DNA from 3 places in the Streptomyces sp. NPDC003284 genome. Region 2 is predicted to be linked to each of the others. Evidence: riboswitches for the same ligand, from Rfam matches in the RefSeq annotation. Region 2 holds a riboswitch; each other region holds the start of a gene.
The links. Region 2 has a riboswitch for cobalamin ahead of ACWDYF_RS23490 (ribonucleoside-diphosphate reductase subunit alpha). Riboswitches for the same ligand answer to the same signal wherever they lie in the genome.
Positions count from the first base shown of each region.

Region 1 (5,460 bases), on a different contig from region 2:
CGTGAGGACGCTCCCCGCGCACCCCGAACTCCGGCATCCGGCGCGGCTCCTCGAAGCCCTCGCCGGTCAGCAGCACCGTGTCGGACAGGAACCGGGCCAGCTCGGCGAGGTTGGCCGGGCCGCCCTCCACCAGGTAGCGCAGCGCCTCGGCGACCACACCGGCGGGCACCGACGACTCGGCCATCAGCTCCGCGTCCGGCACGCTCTCGCCGCCCAGCAGCACGGTCGGCACACCGGACGCCTTCAGCGCGGCGAGCCCGTCCTCCCAGGCCCGCTTGCCGCCCAGCAGCCGCACCACGGCGAGGTCCGCGCCGTCCAGCAGCGCGGGCAGCTCACCGGTCACGTCCACCCGGGTCGGGTTGCCGATCCGGTAGGACGCCCCGCAGGCGCGGGCCGCCAGCAGATCGGTGTCGGCGGTGGACAACAACAACACTGTGCTCATGCGGGCGCTCCCGGTGGAATGAAAGGCAGTCCTTGCGGCGCGCCGGACTCGATGAGCCGCCACAGCGCGTCCGTGTCCGCGTGCTGTTCGATCAGGTCGCCGAGCCGGTCGAGCTGCTCCTCGCGCAGCGCGGCGAACGACGTGGTGGGCGAGGGCACGAAACGGCGGCCCGCGGCGGCGGCGACCACCCGCAGGAAGGCCCGGCGGAAGCCGTCCGACTCCAGCGAGCCGTGCCAGTGCGTGCCCCAGACCGAGCCGGCCCGGCAGCCGTCCAGGAACGGTTCGCCGCCGGTGACGTCGGCGACGCCGTGATGGATCTCGTAGCCCTCGACCCGCTCGCCCAGGGCCGTGCCCTCGGGCCGGGCGAGGGTCTTGTCCGGGGCGAACCGGACGCGTACGGGCAGCAGTCCGAGCCCGTCGACCCGGCCGCGACGGCTCTCGACGTCGTCCTCGATGTGCTCGCCGAGGAGCTGGAAGCCGCCGCAGACACCGAGGACGGGCCGCCCCTCGGCGGCCCGGCGCCGCAGGGCGTCCGCGAGGCCCCGCTCGCGCAGCCAGTCCAGCGCCCGCACGGTGCCGCGGGTGCCCGGGACCACGACGAGATCGGCGTCGGCCAGTTCCTCGGGCCGGTCCACGAACCGCACGACGACGCCCGGTTCGGCGGCCAGCGCGTCCACGTCGGTGAAGTTGGACATCAGCGGGACGGCGCAGACGGCGACCCGCAGCACGTCCTCGCCGACCGGCGGCGCCACGGCGGACTCCCGTACGGCACCGCGCAGCGACACCCGCAGTCCGTCCTCCTCGTCGATGCCGAGCCCGTGCCGGAAGGGCAGCACCCCGTAGGTGTGCCGCCCGGTGAGCCCGTGCAGCATGCCGATGCCGGGTTCGAGCAGCGAGACGTCGCCGCGGAACTTGTTGACGAGGAAACCGGCGACCAGTTCCTGGTCCTCGGGGGAGAGCAGGGCCACGGTGCCGAAGAAGGAGGCGAAGACGCCGCCGCGGTCGATGTCGCCGACGACGACCACCGGCAGCCGCGCGCCGCGCGCGATGCCCATGTTGACGATGTCGGTGCGGCGCAGATTGATCTCGGCCGGACTGCCCGCGCCCTCGCAGATCACCGCGTCGTAGGAGCCGCGCAGTTCGGCCAGGCAGTCCAGCACCGTGCCCAGCAGCCGCTGCTGGCGCCCGCCGTGGTAGCCGCGCGCGCTCATCTCGCCCACCGGCCTGCCCAGCAGCACCACTTGGCTGCTCTGCTCGCCGCCCGGCTTGAGCAGCACCGGGTTCATCAGCGCGGTCGGCTCGATCCGGCACGCCTGCGCCTGCATGGCCTGCGCCCGGCCGATCTCGGCGCCCTCGCGGGTGACGAACGAGTTGAGGGACATGTTCTGCGCCTTGAACGGCGCGACCTTGACGCCCTGGCGCGCCAGCCACCGGCAGATCCCGGCGGTGACGACGCTCTTCCCGGCGTCGGAGGTGGTCCCGGCGACGAGCAGCCCGCCGCCCCGGCCACCGCTCATGACGTACGTCCCTTCGTCCGACGGCCGCGACGGCCGCACAGGAGCCTCACGGCGGCGCATGTGCCGAGCGCGAGCCAGCTCACGCGCCGTGAGAGCCGTACGGCCCGGTCGATGTCACCGGCCTGCACCGCGCGCCCCGCCGCGCCGTTCAGTACCGGCCGGTGCTCCACGCGCCCGGCGTACGACAGCGTGCCGCCGAGGCGGACGCCGAGCGCGCCCGCGAACGAGGCTTCCACCGGCCCGGCGTTGGGGCTCGGGTGCCGTCCGGCGTCCGCGCGCCAGGCGCGCACGGCGCCGCGCGGATCGCCGCCCGCCGCGGTGGCCAGGACGGCGGTCAGCCGGGCGCCCGGCCAGCCCGCCAGGTCGTCCAGGCGGGCGGAGGCCCAGCCGAAGCGCCGGTGGCGGGGCGACTTGTGGCCGACCATGGCGTCCAGGGTGTTGACGGCACGGAAGCCGAGCAGGCCGGGCACGCCCGCGACGGCGCCCCAGACGAGGGCGCCGACCACGGCGTCGGAGGTGTTCTCGGCGACCGACTCGACGACCGCGCGGGCGATCTGGGCGGCGTCCAGCGCCTGCGGGTCGCGCCCGCACAGATGCGGCAGCCGCGCCCGCGCGGCCTCGATGTCGCCGGACTCCAGGGCCTGTCCGACGGCGCGGGCCTCGCGGGCCAGCGAGGTGCCGCCGACCACGGCCCAGGTGGCGGCGCCGGTCAGCAGGACGGAGGCGGTGTACGGGAAGCGGGGGGCGCGGGCGGCGCGGGCGGCGGCGGCCCCCAGCGCGACGGCGCCGCCGGCGCACACGGCGGTGTGCAGCGCGCCCCAGCCACGGTGGTCGTGCCACAGCACACGTTCGACGGCGCCCGCGGCCCGCCCGAACACGGCGACCGGATGCCCGCGGCGCGGGTCGCCGAGGAGCAGGTCACCGAGGAGGCCGGCGGCGGCGCCGTACGCGAAGACGCGATCGGCACCCATCGGGTCAGCCGGCCGCGGGGTCGGTCAGGGAATCGCTGATGAACCTCGGTCGGCAGCCGCGCATGGCGATGGTCCTCACTCAGGGTGTCCGCGCCCTGGTTCGACGTGACCGGCGGCGAGAGTTCCTGGCTTCCGGGGATGTTCCTCCCCGGTGACAGTGGCGGGACCGCGCCGGATTCGCACCGGCTTCCTCTTCTGCCGCCGTACATGGCCCCGGAAGTCCACCACGGCCCCGGAACAGCCGTCAACTTGCCGTTGACCTGCGGCGGGGTGGTGTGCCGAGGCTCATATCCCCGATCCGGGCCCGCGGACTTGAAACGGCTCCTTCTGGCCTCTTTCCCGGCGGCGAAGCTGGGAAGACTCCTGTCATGAACATCCATGGGGGCTGGAGGAGGCGGGCGTTGGCAGGCAGGGAGCCGACAGGGCGCGCCTGGGTCAGGAGCAGCTACTCGGCGAGCGGCGGAGAGTGCGTGGAGGCAGCTTGGGAGCAGGGCCGTGTGCTCGTGGGCGACTCGAAGCGGCCGGTGGACGGCGCGAGCGGGCCCGTGCTCGCCTTTCGCCGTACGGCGTGGTGTGGTTTTCTGGCGGGGCTGGTGAACCCGGAAGCGGGCGGCTCGTGATCGCCCCGGGGGGGGCGGGAGGTGCACCTATGCGGGACCGAGCTGACGGAACGGCGTCGGCGGTGGGAAACCGCGACGGAACCATGGAGAACCGGACGTCCGCGGCGCTCCCGCTGATCCTCTTCTCCTCGGCCACGGGGATCCTCGCGGTGGGGGCCGGCGCGTTGGCGGCGCTGCTGGTACCGGACGGCGCGGCGCGCGGCGTTGTCTGGCTGCTGGTCACCGCGCTGGTGGCCGCCGGCGGCGGACTGTGGTGGGGGCTCACCCCGCTCACGGAGCGGCTGAGGGTCCTGAACCGGGCCCTTGAGACGGTTCAGCCCCGGGGCGAGCCCCCTCGCTGACCCCGCCGGGCACGGCGGCACCGGAGCGCCGACGCAGCGCTCTGCCCACGGTGGCGCCGAGCGCTGTGAGGACCGCCGCGCCGACCGCCCCGGTGACAGTGGTAGTCAGCGGGGTGGCCGCCGCGAACGGAACGGCGGGAGTGACCCGGGTGGCCACGGCGATGCTCAGCAGGAGGACGCTCGCGCACGCCGTGGCCACCAGCATGCGGGCGGACAGCAGCCGGATCTCGTTGGAGACCCGGGCGTTCTCCAGCTCGATCAGCCGCTGAAGCCACTCGGGCTGCTTGATCGCCTCGACCTTGACGGTGTTGTCGTCGAGTGGAGCAGCGTTCTCCGGCTCGGCGCCCCCCGTACGCAGGCGCTGCCACCACGTTCGTATTCCGAAGACCGCCATGGTCCTCCCACCCCGTTCCCGCCCGGGTCGTCGTCCCGTCCCGGGGTCAGCTGTTGTCCAGGCTCCCTCTGACCGCGCCGAGCAGGTCGGTCATCCGGTCGCCCTCGTACGCGATGGCGCTGATCTCCTCGAAGCACTCCTGGTAGCGGGCCATCAGGGCCAGATCATCGCGGCTCGACAAGCCGCCTCCTGGTCCCTCCACGTAGAGCAGGTCGTCGTCGTCGCGGAAGCTGAGCAGGATGAACGGCGTCGCGACGCTGAAGTGCGCCCCGGCGGAGAACGGCAGCACCCGCAGATTGGTGCGCGGGTGCTCCGTGAGGGACAGCAGATGATCGATCTGCCGTCGCATCACGGCGGGTCCGCCGACCTGCCGCCGCACGGCCGCCTCGTCCAGGACGATGTCGATCCGGGGACCGTCGCTCCCGTCGAAGAACCGCTCCTGCCGGGAGAGCCGGAGGTCCACCTGCTGGCGCAGCAGCGACTCGGGGCCCAGCGCCGACAGCAGCGCCGTGGCGTAGTCCTCCGTCTGCACGAGCCCCGGCAGGATGGTCGGGTTGTACATGCGGATCGTGTCCGCCGACCCCTCGTACCCCAGGTACAAGGCGTACTGGGGCGACACCACGTCGCTGTACTGCGCCCACCATGACTGTCCTTTCGAGCCGCGTGCCGCGTCCTCCAGCTCCGCGACCAGACCGGCGTCCGTGACCTCGTACAGCTGGAGCAGGGCCCGCAGGTCCGTGACCCCGAGACTGACCGTCCCGGCCTCGATCCTGATCAGTTTGGAGAGCGACCATTCGAGGGCCTTCGTTGCGTCCCGCTGGGTCAACCCGGCGTTCTCGCGTGCCTTGCGCAGTTCGATTCGCAGCCTGCGTCGGTTGAGGCTCGGATCGATGTCTCTTGGCATGGTGCTCCCTGCCACATGTCGGCGTTGACTTGTCGGGCTGCCACCATCGAACAGTTAACTACCCACTAGAGTAGGTGGCTTAGAGCTCGGCGACCAGCCTCTGGCAGTATGACATGTGTCCTTTCGGTGAGGTCACGAAGAGGGGTCGAAGGCAGCAAAAACCCCCGTAAGCGTCATAGAACGACTCACGGGGGTCGATGCGGATGGTGCGGCCGGGGCCTGAGTGGCCGCAGGGCTTCCTGTGGTCAGCCCAGGATCAGGGAGATTCCGT
Region 1 is NZ_JBSFSI010000025.1:50,292-55,751, reverse strand. Features, by position in the region: gene cobN (cobaltochelatase subunit CobN) at 1-442, opposite strand, end outside; gene ACWDYF_RS33340 (cobyric acid synthase) at 439-1,959, opposite strand; gene ACWDYF_RS33335 (cobalamin biosynthesis protein) at 1,956-2,930, opposite strand; cobalamin riboswitch at 3,031-3,171, opposite strand; gene ACWDYF_RS33330 (DUF397 domain-containing protein) at 3,299-3,550, shown strand; gene ACWDYF_RS33325 (hypothetical protein) at 3,821-4,285, opposite strand; gene ACWDYF_RS33320 (helix-turn-helix domain-containing protein) at 4,332-5,189, opposite strand; gene ACWDYF_RS33315 (hypothetical protein) at 5,435-5,460, opposite strand, start outside.
Region 1: it holds a riboswitch for cobalamin, as region 2 does, so the genes downstream of both, ACWDYF_RS33335 (cobalamin biosynthesis protein) here and ACWDYF_RS23490 (ribonucleoside-diphosphate reductase subunit alpha) in region 2, are expected to answer to the same signal.

Region 2 (5,460 bases):
CCGCGGGCGGCCGGGTGCTGCGCATCGAGCGGCTGCGCATGGCCAACGGCGAGCCCATGGCCATCGAGACCACGCACCTTTCGGCCAAGCGCTTCCCCGCGCTGCGCCGCAGCCTGGTCAAGTACACCTCGCTCTACACCGCCCTCGCCGAGGTCTACGACGTCCATCTCGCCGAGGCCGAGGAGACCATCGAGACCTCGCTGGCCACCCCCCGCGAGGCCGGGCTGCTCGGCACCGATGTCGGCCTGCCCATGCTGCTGCTCTCCCGGCATTCCCAGGACCGCACCGGCCAGCCCGTGGAATGGGTGCGCTCGGTCTACCGCGGCGACCGCTACAAGTTCGTGGCGCGCCTGAAGAGGCCGATGGACTGATCCCGCCCCGCCCCGCCGTGCCCCTGCGCCCGGTCCCCGGACGATGTCCGTGGAACCGGTATCCGGACAAGGGGTTCCGTTCGCTTGTCACCGTGACCTAGATTGCCTGCGCATCGCACCGGTGACCAGCACAGGAACGGAGCCGCACATGTCAGATGGGCCAGGAGTGGGCAAAGGGGTGGTGACACCCCTGCGGGTGGTCATCGGCCTCTGCCTCGTCGCGCCGTTCGTGGCGATGCTGTGGGTCGGTTCGTACGCGAAGACCGACCCCACGTTCATCGGCATCCCGTTCTTCTACTGGTACCAGATGCTGTGGGTGATCATCTCCACGGTCCTCACGGTGATCGCCCACCGGCTCTGGCAGCACGACCAGCGCGGGCGCCGCACCGGTGACTCCGCGTCCGCGAAGGGCGGTGCGGCCCGGTGAAGGACGGCGTCAACGGCGTCGCGCTCGGCGTCTTCATCTTCTTCTTCCTGCTCGTCACCGTCATGGGCTTCCTGGCCGCGCGCTGGCGCCGGGCGGACAACGAGCACAGCCTGGACGAGTGGGGCCTGGGCGGCCGCTCCTTCGGCACCTGGATCACCTGGTTCCTGCTCGGCGGCGACCTGTACACCGCCTACACGTTCGTGGCGGTGCCCGCGGCGATCTACGCGACCGGCGCCGCCGGGTTCTTCGCGGTGCCGTACACGATCCTGGTCTACCCGCTGATCTTCACCTTCCTGCCCCGGCTCTGGTCGGTCTCGCACAAGCACGGGTACGTGACGACATCCGACTTCGTGCGCGGCCGGTTCGGCTCCAAGGGCCTGTCGCTGGCGGTGGCGCTCACCGGCATCCTCGCCACCATGCCGTACATCGCGCTCCAGCTCGTCGGCATCCAGGCGGTGCTGGACGTGATGGGCGTGGGCGGCGGCGAGAACACCAACTGGTTCGTGAAGGACCTGCCGCTGCTGATCGCCTTCGGCGTGCTGGCGGCGTACACGTACTCCTCGGGGCTGCGCGCGCCCGCGCTGATCGCGTTCGTGAAGGACGCGCTCATCTACATCGTCATCGCGGTCGCGATCATCTACATCCCGATCAAGCTGGGCGGGTTCGACGACATCTTCGCGGCGGCCTCCGAGAAGTACAGCAAGGCGGGGGCGGGCGGACTGGCACCGGCCTCGGGCGGCCAGTGGACGTACGCCACCCTGGCGCTGGGCTCCGCGCTGGCGCTGTTCATGTATCCGCACTCGATCACCGCCACGCTGTCCTCGCGCAGCCGCGAGGTGATCCGCCGCAACACCACGATCCTGCCGCTGTACTCGCTGATGCTGGGTCTGCTGGCGCTGCTCGGCTTCATGGCGATCGCGGCGGGTGTGAAGGTGCAGAACGGCCAGCTGGCCATCCCGCAGCTGTTCGAGGACATGTTCCCGGACTGGTTCACGGGCATCGCCTTCGCGGCCATCGGCATCGGCGCGCTGGTACCGGCGGCCATCATGTCGATCGCGGCCGCGAACCTGTTCACCCGCAACATCTACAAGGACTTCATCAAGCCGGACGCGACGCCCAAGGAGGAGACCCGGGTCTCCAAGCTGGTCTCGCTGCTGGTGAAGGTGGGCGCGCTGGTCTTCGTGCTGACCATGGACAAGACCGTGGCCATCAACTTCCAGCTGCTCGGCGGCATCTGGATCCTCCAGACCTTCCCGGCCCTGGTCGGCGGCCTGTTCACCCGCTGGTTCCACCGCTGGGCGCTGCTGGCCGGCTGGGCGGTCGGCATGGTCTACGGCACGGTCGCGGCCTACGGGGTCGCCTCGCCGACGCAGAAGCACTTCGGCGGCTCGGCCAAGGAGATCCCGGGCATCGGCGAGATCGGCTACATCGGCATGACGGCGTTCGTGCTGAACGTGGCCGTCGCCGTGGTCCTGACCTTCGTCCTCAGGGCTCTGAAGGCCCCCGACGGCGTCGACGAGACCCGTCCGGAGGACTACACGGCCGACGCCGGGGACGCCGGTGTCTCCGCCGAGCTGCCGCCCGCCACGGCGGGCAGCGCCCACTGAGCGGACGCCCCCTTCGAGGAGGCCGACGCCTTCGACCGGGCCGACGGGCCGCCGGGAGAATCCGGCGGCCCGTCGCCGTGTCCGTGCGGCACACTCGGGGTCATGGACCTCGTGATCAGGCCGGCGCTGCCCGGCGAGTACGCCGCCCTGGGCGAGATCACCGCCGAGGCGTACCTCCGGGACGGCCTGCTGGACTTCGGAGCCGACGACCCGTATCTGGACGTGCTGCGGGACGTCGCCGGGCGGTCGGCGGCCTGCGAGGTGCTGGTGGCCGTGGCGCGGGACGAGGTGCTCGGCGGGATCGCCTTCGTGCCGTCCGGCGGGCCCATGGCGGATATCGCGGGCCCCGGCGAGGCCGAGCTGCGCATGCTCGCGGTCGACCGCGCGGCGCGCGGCCGGGGCGCGGGCGAGGCCCTGGTGCGGGCCTGCGCGGACCGGGCGCGGGCCACCGCGGGCTGTGTGCGCCTGGTGCTGTCCACCCAGCGCACCATGCACACCGCGCACCGCCTCTACGAGCGCCTGGGCTTCGTCCGCACCCCGCGGCGCGACTGGAACCCCCTGCCCCACCTGGACGACATCCGGCTGCTCACCTACGCGTTGACCCTCTGACACCCTCCGCAGTCGACGCGACACAACATATGGGGGTGGCTTCCACACCCGGCACAAGATGTATGCTCATCCTCGCTGTCGTCGCAGGGGAATCCGGTGCGAATCCGGAACTGTCCCGCAACGGTGTACTCGTACGCACATGCCCTTATGGCCGCATACGAGCGTCAGTCCGAGGACCTGCCGACAGTGCGCCCGGCCGTCCGGTCCGGGTGTCTGACGTCCGGGCCTCGCGGAATGGGCCGGTGGACGCGGCGCCGTGCGCGCTCGTGCTGCCGCTCCCTGCCCTCGCCGAGGCTCCGTGCCGAGCGAGGGAGAGCCACACGTGACCATCGCGCCCGCCGATCCGGTCTCAGCCGAGGGCCGCCTGGAGAACGACGGTCCCGGTGCCGCGCTGCTGCGGACCCTGACCGAGCTGACCGCCGACCTCCCCGACGCCGACCCCGGCCGGGTCGCCGCCGCCGCGCTGCGCGGCCGTTCGGCCCGCGCGGACGAGGCGGAGCTGCGGGAGCTGGCCACCGAGGCCGCCGCCGGGCTCATCTCCGAGGACCCCGCCTACTCCCGGCTCGCCGCCCGCCTGCTGACGCTCTCCATCCGGGCCGAGGCCGCCTCCCAGGGCGTCACCTCCTTCACCGAGTCCGTCGCCGTGGGCCACCGGGAGGGACTGATCGCCGACCGGACCGCCGCGTTCACCCGGCTGCACGCGGCCCGCCTGGACGCGCTGGCCGACCCGTCCGCCGACGACCGCTTCGGCTACTTCGGCCTGCGCACCGTGCACAGCCGCTACCTGCTGCGGCACCCGATCACCCGCAAGGTGATCGAGACGCCCCAGCACTTCATGCTGCGGGTGGCCGCCGGTCTCGCCGAGGACGACAGCACCCGGGCCGTCGACGAGGTCGCCGCGCTCTACGGGCTGATGAGCCGCCTGGACTACCTCCCCTCCTCCCCCACGCTCTTCAACTCCGGCACCCGCCACCCGCAGATGTCCTCCTGCTATCTGCTCGACTCCCCCAAGGACGAGCTGGACAGCATCTACGACCGCTACCACCAGGTCGCCCGGCTCTCCAAGCACGCGGGCGGCATCGGTCTGGCCTACTCCCGCATCCGCTCGCGCGGTTCGCTGATCCGCGGCACCAACGGGCACTCCAACGGCATCGTGCCGTTCCTGAAGACCCTCGACGCCTCGGTGGCCGCGGTGAACCAGGGCGGGCGGCGCAAGGGCGCGGCGGCCGTCTACCTGGAGACCTGGCACTCCGACATCGAGGAGTTCCTGGAGCTGCGCGACAACACCGGTGAGGACGCGCGCCGCACCCACAACCTCAACCTGGCGCACTGGGTGCCGGACGAGTTCATGCGCCGGGTCAACGCCGACGCGCAGTGGTCGCTGTTCTCCCCGGCGGACGTGCCGGAGCTGGTGGACCTGTGGGGCGACGAGTTCGACGCGGCCTACCGCAGGGCCGAGGAGGCCGGGCTCGCGCAGAAGACGATGCCCGCCCGCGAGCTGTACGGCCGGATGATGCGCACCCTGGCGCAGACCGGCAACGGCTGGATGACCTTCAAGGACGCCGCCAACCGCACCGCCAACCAGACGGCGGAGCCCGGCCACGTCATCCACTCCTCGAACCTGTGCACGGAGATCCTGGAGGTCACCGACGACGGGGAGACGGCGGTCTGCAACCTCGGCTCGGTCAACCTCGGCGCCTTCGCCGACCCCGAGACGGGTGACCTGGACTGGGAGCGGCTGGACGAGACGGTCCGCACCGCCGTCACCTTCCTGGACCGGGTCGTCGACATCAACTTCTACCCGACCGAGCAGGCGGGCCGCTCCAACTCCCGCTGGCGGCCGGTCGGCCTGGGCGCGATGGGCCTCCAGGACGTCTTCTTCAAACTGCGGCTGCCCTTCGAGTCCCCCGAGGCGAAGGCCCTGTCGACCCGCATCGCCGAGCGGATCATGCTGGCCGCCTACGAGGCGTCCACCGACCTCGCCGAGCGCAACGGGCCCCTGCCCGCCTGGGAGAAGACCCGCGCCGCCCGGGGCGTGCTGCACCCCGACCACTACGACGTGGAGCTGACCTGGCCCGAGCGCTGGGCGGCCCTGCGCGAGCGGATCGCCGCCGTCGGCATGCGCAACTCGCTGCTGCTGGCCATCGCGCCGACCGCCACCATCGCCTCCATCGCGGGCGTCTACGAGTGCATCGAGCCGCAGGTCTCCAACCTGTTCAAGCGCGAGACGCTCTCGGGCGAGTTCCTCCAGGTCAACTCCTACCTGGTGCGCGACCTCAAGACGCTCGGCGTCTGGGACGCCCGCACCCGCGAGGCGCTGCGCGAGTCCAACGGCTCGGTGCAGGACTTCGCGTGGATCCCCGAGGACGTACGGCGGCTGTACCGCACGGCGTGGGAGATCGGGCAGCGCTCTCTGATCGACATGGCCGCGGCCCGCACCCCGTTC
Region 2 is NZ_JBSFSI010000011.1:192,989-198,448, forward strand. Features, by position in the region: gene ACWDYF_RS23470 (GntR family transcriptional regulator) at 1-371, shown strand, start outside; gene ACWDYF_RS23475 (DUF3311 domain-containing protein) at 520-798, shown strand; gene mctP (monocarboxylate uptake permease MctP) at 795-2,405, shown strand; gene ACWDYF_RS23485 (GNAT family N-acetyltransferase) at 2,508-3,014, shown strand; cobalamin riboswitch at 3,077-3,213, shown strand; gene ACWDYF_RS23490 (ribonucleoside-diphosphate reductase subunit alpha) at 3,337-5,460, shown strand, end outside.

Region 3 (5,460 bases), on a different contig from region 2:
GCTGCGAGGTGGGCACCAGGACCTTGCCGCCGAGGTGGCCGCACTTCTTCTCGGAGGCGAGCTGGTCCTCGTAGTGGATGCCCGCAGCGCCCGCCGCGATCATCGCCTTGGTCAGTTCGAAGGCGTTGAGCGGGCCGCCGAAGCCGGCCTCCGCGTCGGCGACCACCGGCGCCAGCCAGTCGGTGGTGTCGCCCACGCCCTCGGCGGTGGCGATCTGATCGGCGCGCAGCAGCGCGTTGTTGATCCGGCGCACCACCTGGGGCACGGAGTTGGCCGGGTACAGGCTCTGGTCCGGGTAGGTGTGACCGGCCTGGTTGGCGTCGGCGGCGACCTGCCAGCCGGACAGGTAGACCGCCTGGAGACCCGCCCTGACCTGCTGGACGGCCTGGCCGCCGGTGAGCGCGCCGAGCGCGTGCACGTAGTCGAGTTCGTGCAGTTGCCGCCACAGCCGCTCGGCGCCGCGCCGGGCCAGGGTGTGCTCCTCGCGGACGCTGCCGGAGAGGCGGACCACGTCCTCGGCGCCGTAGGTGCGCTCGACGCCCTGCCAGCGCGGGTCGGTGGCCCAGCGCCGCGCGAGTTCCGCGGCCGCCTGTGTGTTCGGCTTGGTCATGTCTGTCACCGTCTCCTCGGTCTGCCACGGATGCGAATTCACCGGCCGTCATGGCATGCAATGGCACTGCGTGTCTTGAACGGCTCGTCGAAGGGTGCGGCCCGCCGCCACCGGTGGTGGGCGCACGTGAGCAACGTTGCCGGTCCAGGACGCCACCGGTGTCAGGATCTCCGACGTCAGGGCGGTGAATCGGACCCCGCTCCCCGGTGGCGCCGGCCCGTTCCGGCGGGCCGCACTACGACTCTGGCACTGGCACTGAGTGCCAACAACCGTGGACGGCTGCCAAGTTCTGCGTATCTTTCCCTCGCTTTTTGCCAAGGTTGCGAAGACCGCGCGCGACGCCGGTTCGCCTAGGCTGGGCGGGACGCGCCGTCGGCCCGGAGGAGTGAGCGGTGAGCAGGACGTACGCGGGCGCCCGGCTGCGGCGGCTGCGCGAGGACCGCCGGATGAGCCAGGCCGAACTGGCCCGGGTGCTGTGCATCTCGCCCAGCTATCTGAACCAGATGGAGCACGACTCCCGGCCGCTCACCGTGCCCGTGCTGCTCCGGCTGACCGAGACCTTCGGCATCGACCCGGGCTTCTTCTCCGAGCGCGACACCACCCGGCTGGTGGCCGACCTGCGCGAGGCGCTGGCCGGGGAGATCGCCGAGTCCCGGGTCACCGCGGCCGATCTCGCCGACCTCGCCTCCCGGACGCCCGCCGTGGCCCGGGTGCTGCTGGACCTCGGCCGCCGCAACCAGGAGCTGTCCGAGCGGCTGGCCGGTGCCACCGACGGCCGGGACGGCGCGCGCACCCCCGTCTCCTCACCGCACGAGGAGGTACGGGACTTCTTCTACCGGCGGCGCAACTACCTGCACGCCACCGACCTCGCCGCCGAGGACCTGGCCGCGCGGACCGGGGTCCGGCCGGGCGAGACGACCGCCGCCCTCACCGCCCGGCTCGCCGCCTCCCACGGCGTCCACCTGGCCGCCGAGACCGGCGACCGGCTGCACCACTACGACGAGAGCACCCGCACCCTGCACCTGTCCCCGCGGCTGCGCCCCGGCCGCCGCGCCTTCCGCATGGCCACCCAGCTCGCCCTGCTGGAACACGGCGACGACTTCGCCCGGCTGGCCGCCGAGGACTTCGCCCCCGGCACCCCGGCCCACGGCCTGACCCGCATCGGCATCGCCCACTACTTCGCCGCCGCGCTGATCCTCCCGTACACCGCGTTCCACGCGGCGGCCGAGGAGGCCCGCTACGACATCGAACGCCTCACCGACCACTACGGAGTCGGCTACGAGACCGTCTGCCACCGGCTGAGCACCCTCCAGCGGCCCCGGCTGCTCGGCGTCCCCTTCTCCTTCGTCCGCGTCGACCGGGCCGGCAACATGTCCAAGCGCCAGTCGGCCACCGACTTCCACTTCTCCCGGGGCGGCGGCACCTGCCCGCTGTGGAACGTGTACGAGGCGTTCGCCGTGCCCGGCCGCATCCATGTGCAGATCGCCGCCATGCCCGACGGGCGCCGCTACCTGTGGACCGCCCGCGCGGTCACCCGGCACCGCGGCGGCTGGGGCGAGCCCGGCCGGGTCTACGCCATCGGCCTCGGCTGCGAGATCCGCCACGCCCACCGCCTCGTGTACTCCGAGGGCCTGGACCTCGGCAACACCGCGGCGGCCACCCCCATCGGCATGGGCTGCCGCGTCTGCGAACGCCTCGACTGCTCGCAGCGGGCCGCGCCACCGCTCGGCCGCCCGCTGCTCATCGACCACCACAGCAGCACCTTCGTGCCCTATCCGGTCACGGGCGCCGGGCCGCTCACGTAGGCCGGGGCCAGGTCCGGGGCGGGGGCCGGGGAAATCCTCTGGCACGGTGGCGTGAGCGGGGCGGAGACTCCTCCCATGGCTGACATGGACGCGTTCCGGGAAGCGGTCCTCGCGTGGGCGTCGGGCGGACCCGGCGGTCCCGCGCGCGAACTGGCCGCGCTGCCGCCCGTCCGGACCGCCGTCCTGCTCGAAGGGCCGAGCGACGCGGCGGCGGTCGACGCGCTGGCCGCCCTGCACGGCCGGGACCTGGCGGCCGAGGGCGTCTGCGTGCTGCCGATGGGCGGTGTCACCAACGTCGGGCGCTTCGCCCGCCTCCTCGGCCCCACCGGTCTCGGCCTGCGCCTCACCGGACTGTGCGACGAGGGGGAGCGCCGCTACTACGCCCGTGCCCTCGCCCCGGCCGGTGCGGCACCGGACGCGTACTTCGTGTGCGCGGCGGACCTGGAGGACGAACTCGTCCGGGCCCTGGGCACCGCCCGCGTCGAGGAGCTGATCCGGGACGAGGGCGACCTGCGCGCCCTGCGGACCTTCGGGAACCAGCCCGCGCAGCGCGAGCGCACCGCGCAGCAGCGGCTGCGGCGCTTCCTCGGCACCAAGAAGGGCCGCAAGATCCACTACGGCCGGGTCCTCGTGGAGGCCCTCGCACCGGGGCACGTACCGGCGCCGCTCGCCGCCCTGCTCGCCGGAGTGTGACCGCCGGGCACCCGGGCGGGCGGCGCTCCGCCCGACCCCTCGTGAATTCCCCTACCGAATAGGGGGGTTCGCGGCGGCCGTAGGGGGGTCCGGGGAACGGGGCCCGCTGCTATACATGGACCACCAGTGCCTGCGAAGCGGGGAAGCCGGTGAGAATCCGGCACGGTCCCGCCACTGTGACCGGGGAGAGATCCCCGGAAGTCAGATTGCCGCCCGCAGGTGTCACGACGAGGCCCACGAGGATGGTGCTGATGCGTTACGGGAATCTCCCGCATGCCGAGACAGGGCGCCGCACGCTTTCGGCGCCGGGTTTCTCCATCCTCGCCTAGCCCCGTCGGGGGCCTATTCCGGCGTGCCCGCGCGCACGCGTTCCACGGTGACCGCACGCGAAGCGACCGCCCCGGCGGCCGTTTCCGCGCCCGTCCCGTGCCGCGTGGCCCGCACACCGCCCCTCCGACACCGCCGATTCCGCGTGCGTGAGCATCCGGGGATGGGAAGAGAAGAAGTGACAAAGATCGTTCTCTGGCGTCCGATGTACGACTCCTCGGGCGCCGAAAGACTGCGCGGCCTCGGCGCCGAAGTCGTCGTCGTGGATTCCTCGGAGGAATCCGAGGTGACGGCGGCGGTGGCCGACGCCGACGCGCTGTGGGTGCGCTATCCCGAGAAGGTCAGCCGCCGGATACTCGCGGCGGCCCCCCGGCTCACCGTCGTCTCCACCTCCGGATTCGGCACCGACAACGTCGATATCGAGGCGGCCACCGAATACGGGATCCTCGTCGTCAACCAGCTCGGTTTCGGCCGGATTCCGGTCAGCGAACACATCGTCATGCTGATCCTGGCCACGCTCAAACAGCTCAACTGGGCCGACCCGGCCACCCGCGACGGCTCCGCCTGGCGGCAGCGCAGCGATCTCAGCCTCCACGAACTGCACGGCAGGACGGTGGGCGTCGTCGGACTCGGCTACGTCGGCGCCGAGACCGCCCGGAAGCTGACCACCGGATTCGGCGCGGACGTACTCGCCTACGACCCGTACGCCGACCCCCGCATCGCCCATCTGGTCGGCGCCGAACTCGTCCCCGATCTGGACGAGTTGCTGTCCCGGTCCACGATCCTCGCGCTCGCACCCGCCCTGACCGCGACCTCGCGGGAGCTGATCGGAGCCGACCAGCTCGCCCGGCTGCCGCGCGGCTCCTTCGTCGTCAACTGCTCCCGCGGCGGCGTCCTCGACACCGAGGCGCTGGTCGCCGCGCTGGAGAGCGGCCATGTCGCGGCGGCCGGACTCGACGTCGTCGAACCGGAGCCGCTGCCCGCCGGGCACCCGCTGCTCAGCCACCCGCGCGTCATCCTCACCCCGCACACCGCCGGACTGACCGCCGAGACCATCGTGCGGATGACCGACTCCGCGGTCACCCAGCTCGGGACGGCGCTGCGCGGCGACCTCCCCGCCGCACCGGTCAACCGCGCCGCCTGGGACGGCGACCGCTCGCGCCGCAGGACCGTGCTCCCGTAGACCGCCGCGCACGGACCCAGGAACTCCCCAGGAAGGACGCCCAGTGGCTCACACCCGCACCACACCGGCAGACACCCCCCTCGGCGACGGTTTCCATCTGTACGACACCACCCTCCGCGACGGCGCGCAGCGCGAGGGGATCTCCTACTCCGTCGCGGAGAAGCTCACCACCGCCCGCACCCTGGACGCCCTGGGCGTCGGCTTCATCGAGGGCGGCTGGCCGGGCGCACTGCCCAAGGACACCGCTTTCTTCGCCCGCGCGGCGGAGGAACTGCACCTGAAGCACGCCGCGTTGGTCGCCTTCGGCAGCACCCGCAAGCCGGGCCGCAGCGCCGAGCAGGACCCGCAGGTACGGGCCCTGCTCGACTCCCGGGCCCCGGTGATCACCCTGGTCGCCAAGTCCGACCGGCGGCACATCGAACGGGCGCTGCGCACGGACGTGGCGGAGAACTGCGCGATGGTCCGGGACACTGTGCGCCTCCTGGTGGCCGAGGGCCGCCGGGTCTTCCTCGACGCCGAGCACTTCTTCGACGGCTACGCCGCCGACCCCGCCACCGCGCTGCGGGTGCTGGACGCCGCCATGGGCGCGGGCGCCGACGTCGCCGTCCTGTGCGACACCAACGGCGGCCAGCTCCCCGGCCGGCTCGCCGAGACCGTCGGCGAGGTCGCCGCCCGCACCGGGTTCCGTATCGGCATCCACTGCCAGGACGACACCGGGTGCGCCGTGGCCAACACGATCGCCGCCGTGGAGGCGGGCGCCACCCACGTCCAGTGCACCGCCAACGGCTACGGCGAACGGGCGGGCAACGCCGACCTGTTCGCGGTCATCGGCAACCTCACCA
Region 3 is NZ_JBSFSI010000001.1:518,324-523,783, forward strand. Features, by position in the region: gene aceA (isocitrate lyase) at 1-610, opposite strand, end outside; gene ACWDYF_RS02355 (short-chain fatty acyl-CoA regulator family protein) at 1,003-2,415, shown strand; gene ACWDYF_RS02360 (TOPRIM nucleotidyl transferase/hydrolase domain-containing protein) at 2,491-3,108, shown strand; adenosylcobalamin (AdoCbl) riboswitch at 3,223-3,367, shown strand; gene ACWDYF_RS02365 (NAD(P)-dependent oxidoreductase) at 3,614-4,618, shown strand; gene cimA (citramalate synthase) at 4,662-5,460, shown strand, end outside.
Region 3: it holds a riboswitch for cobalamin, as region 2 does, so the genes downstream of both, ACWDYF_RS02365 (NAD(P)-dependent oxidoreductase) here and ACWDYF_RS23490 (ribonucleoside-diphosphate reductase subunit alpha) in region 2, are expected to answer to the same signal.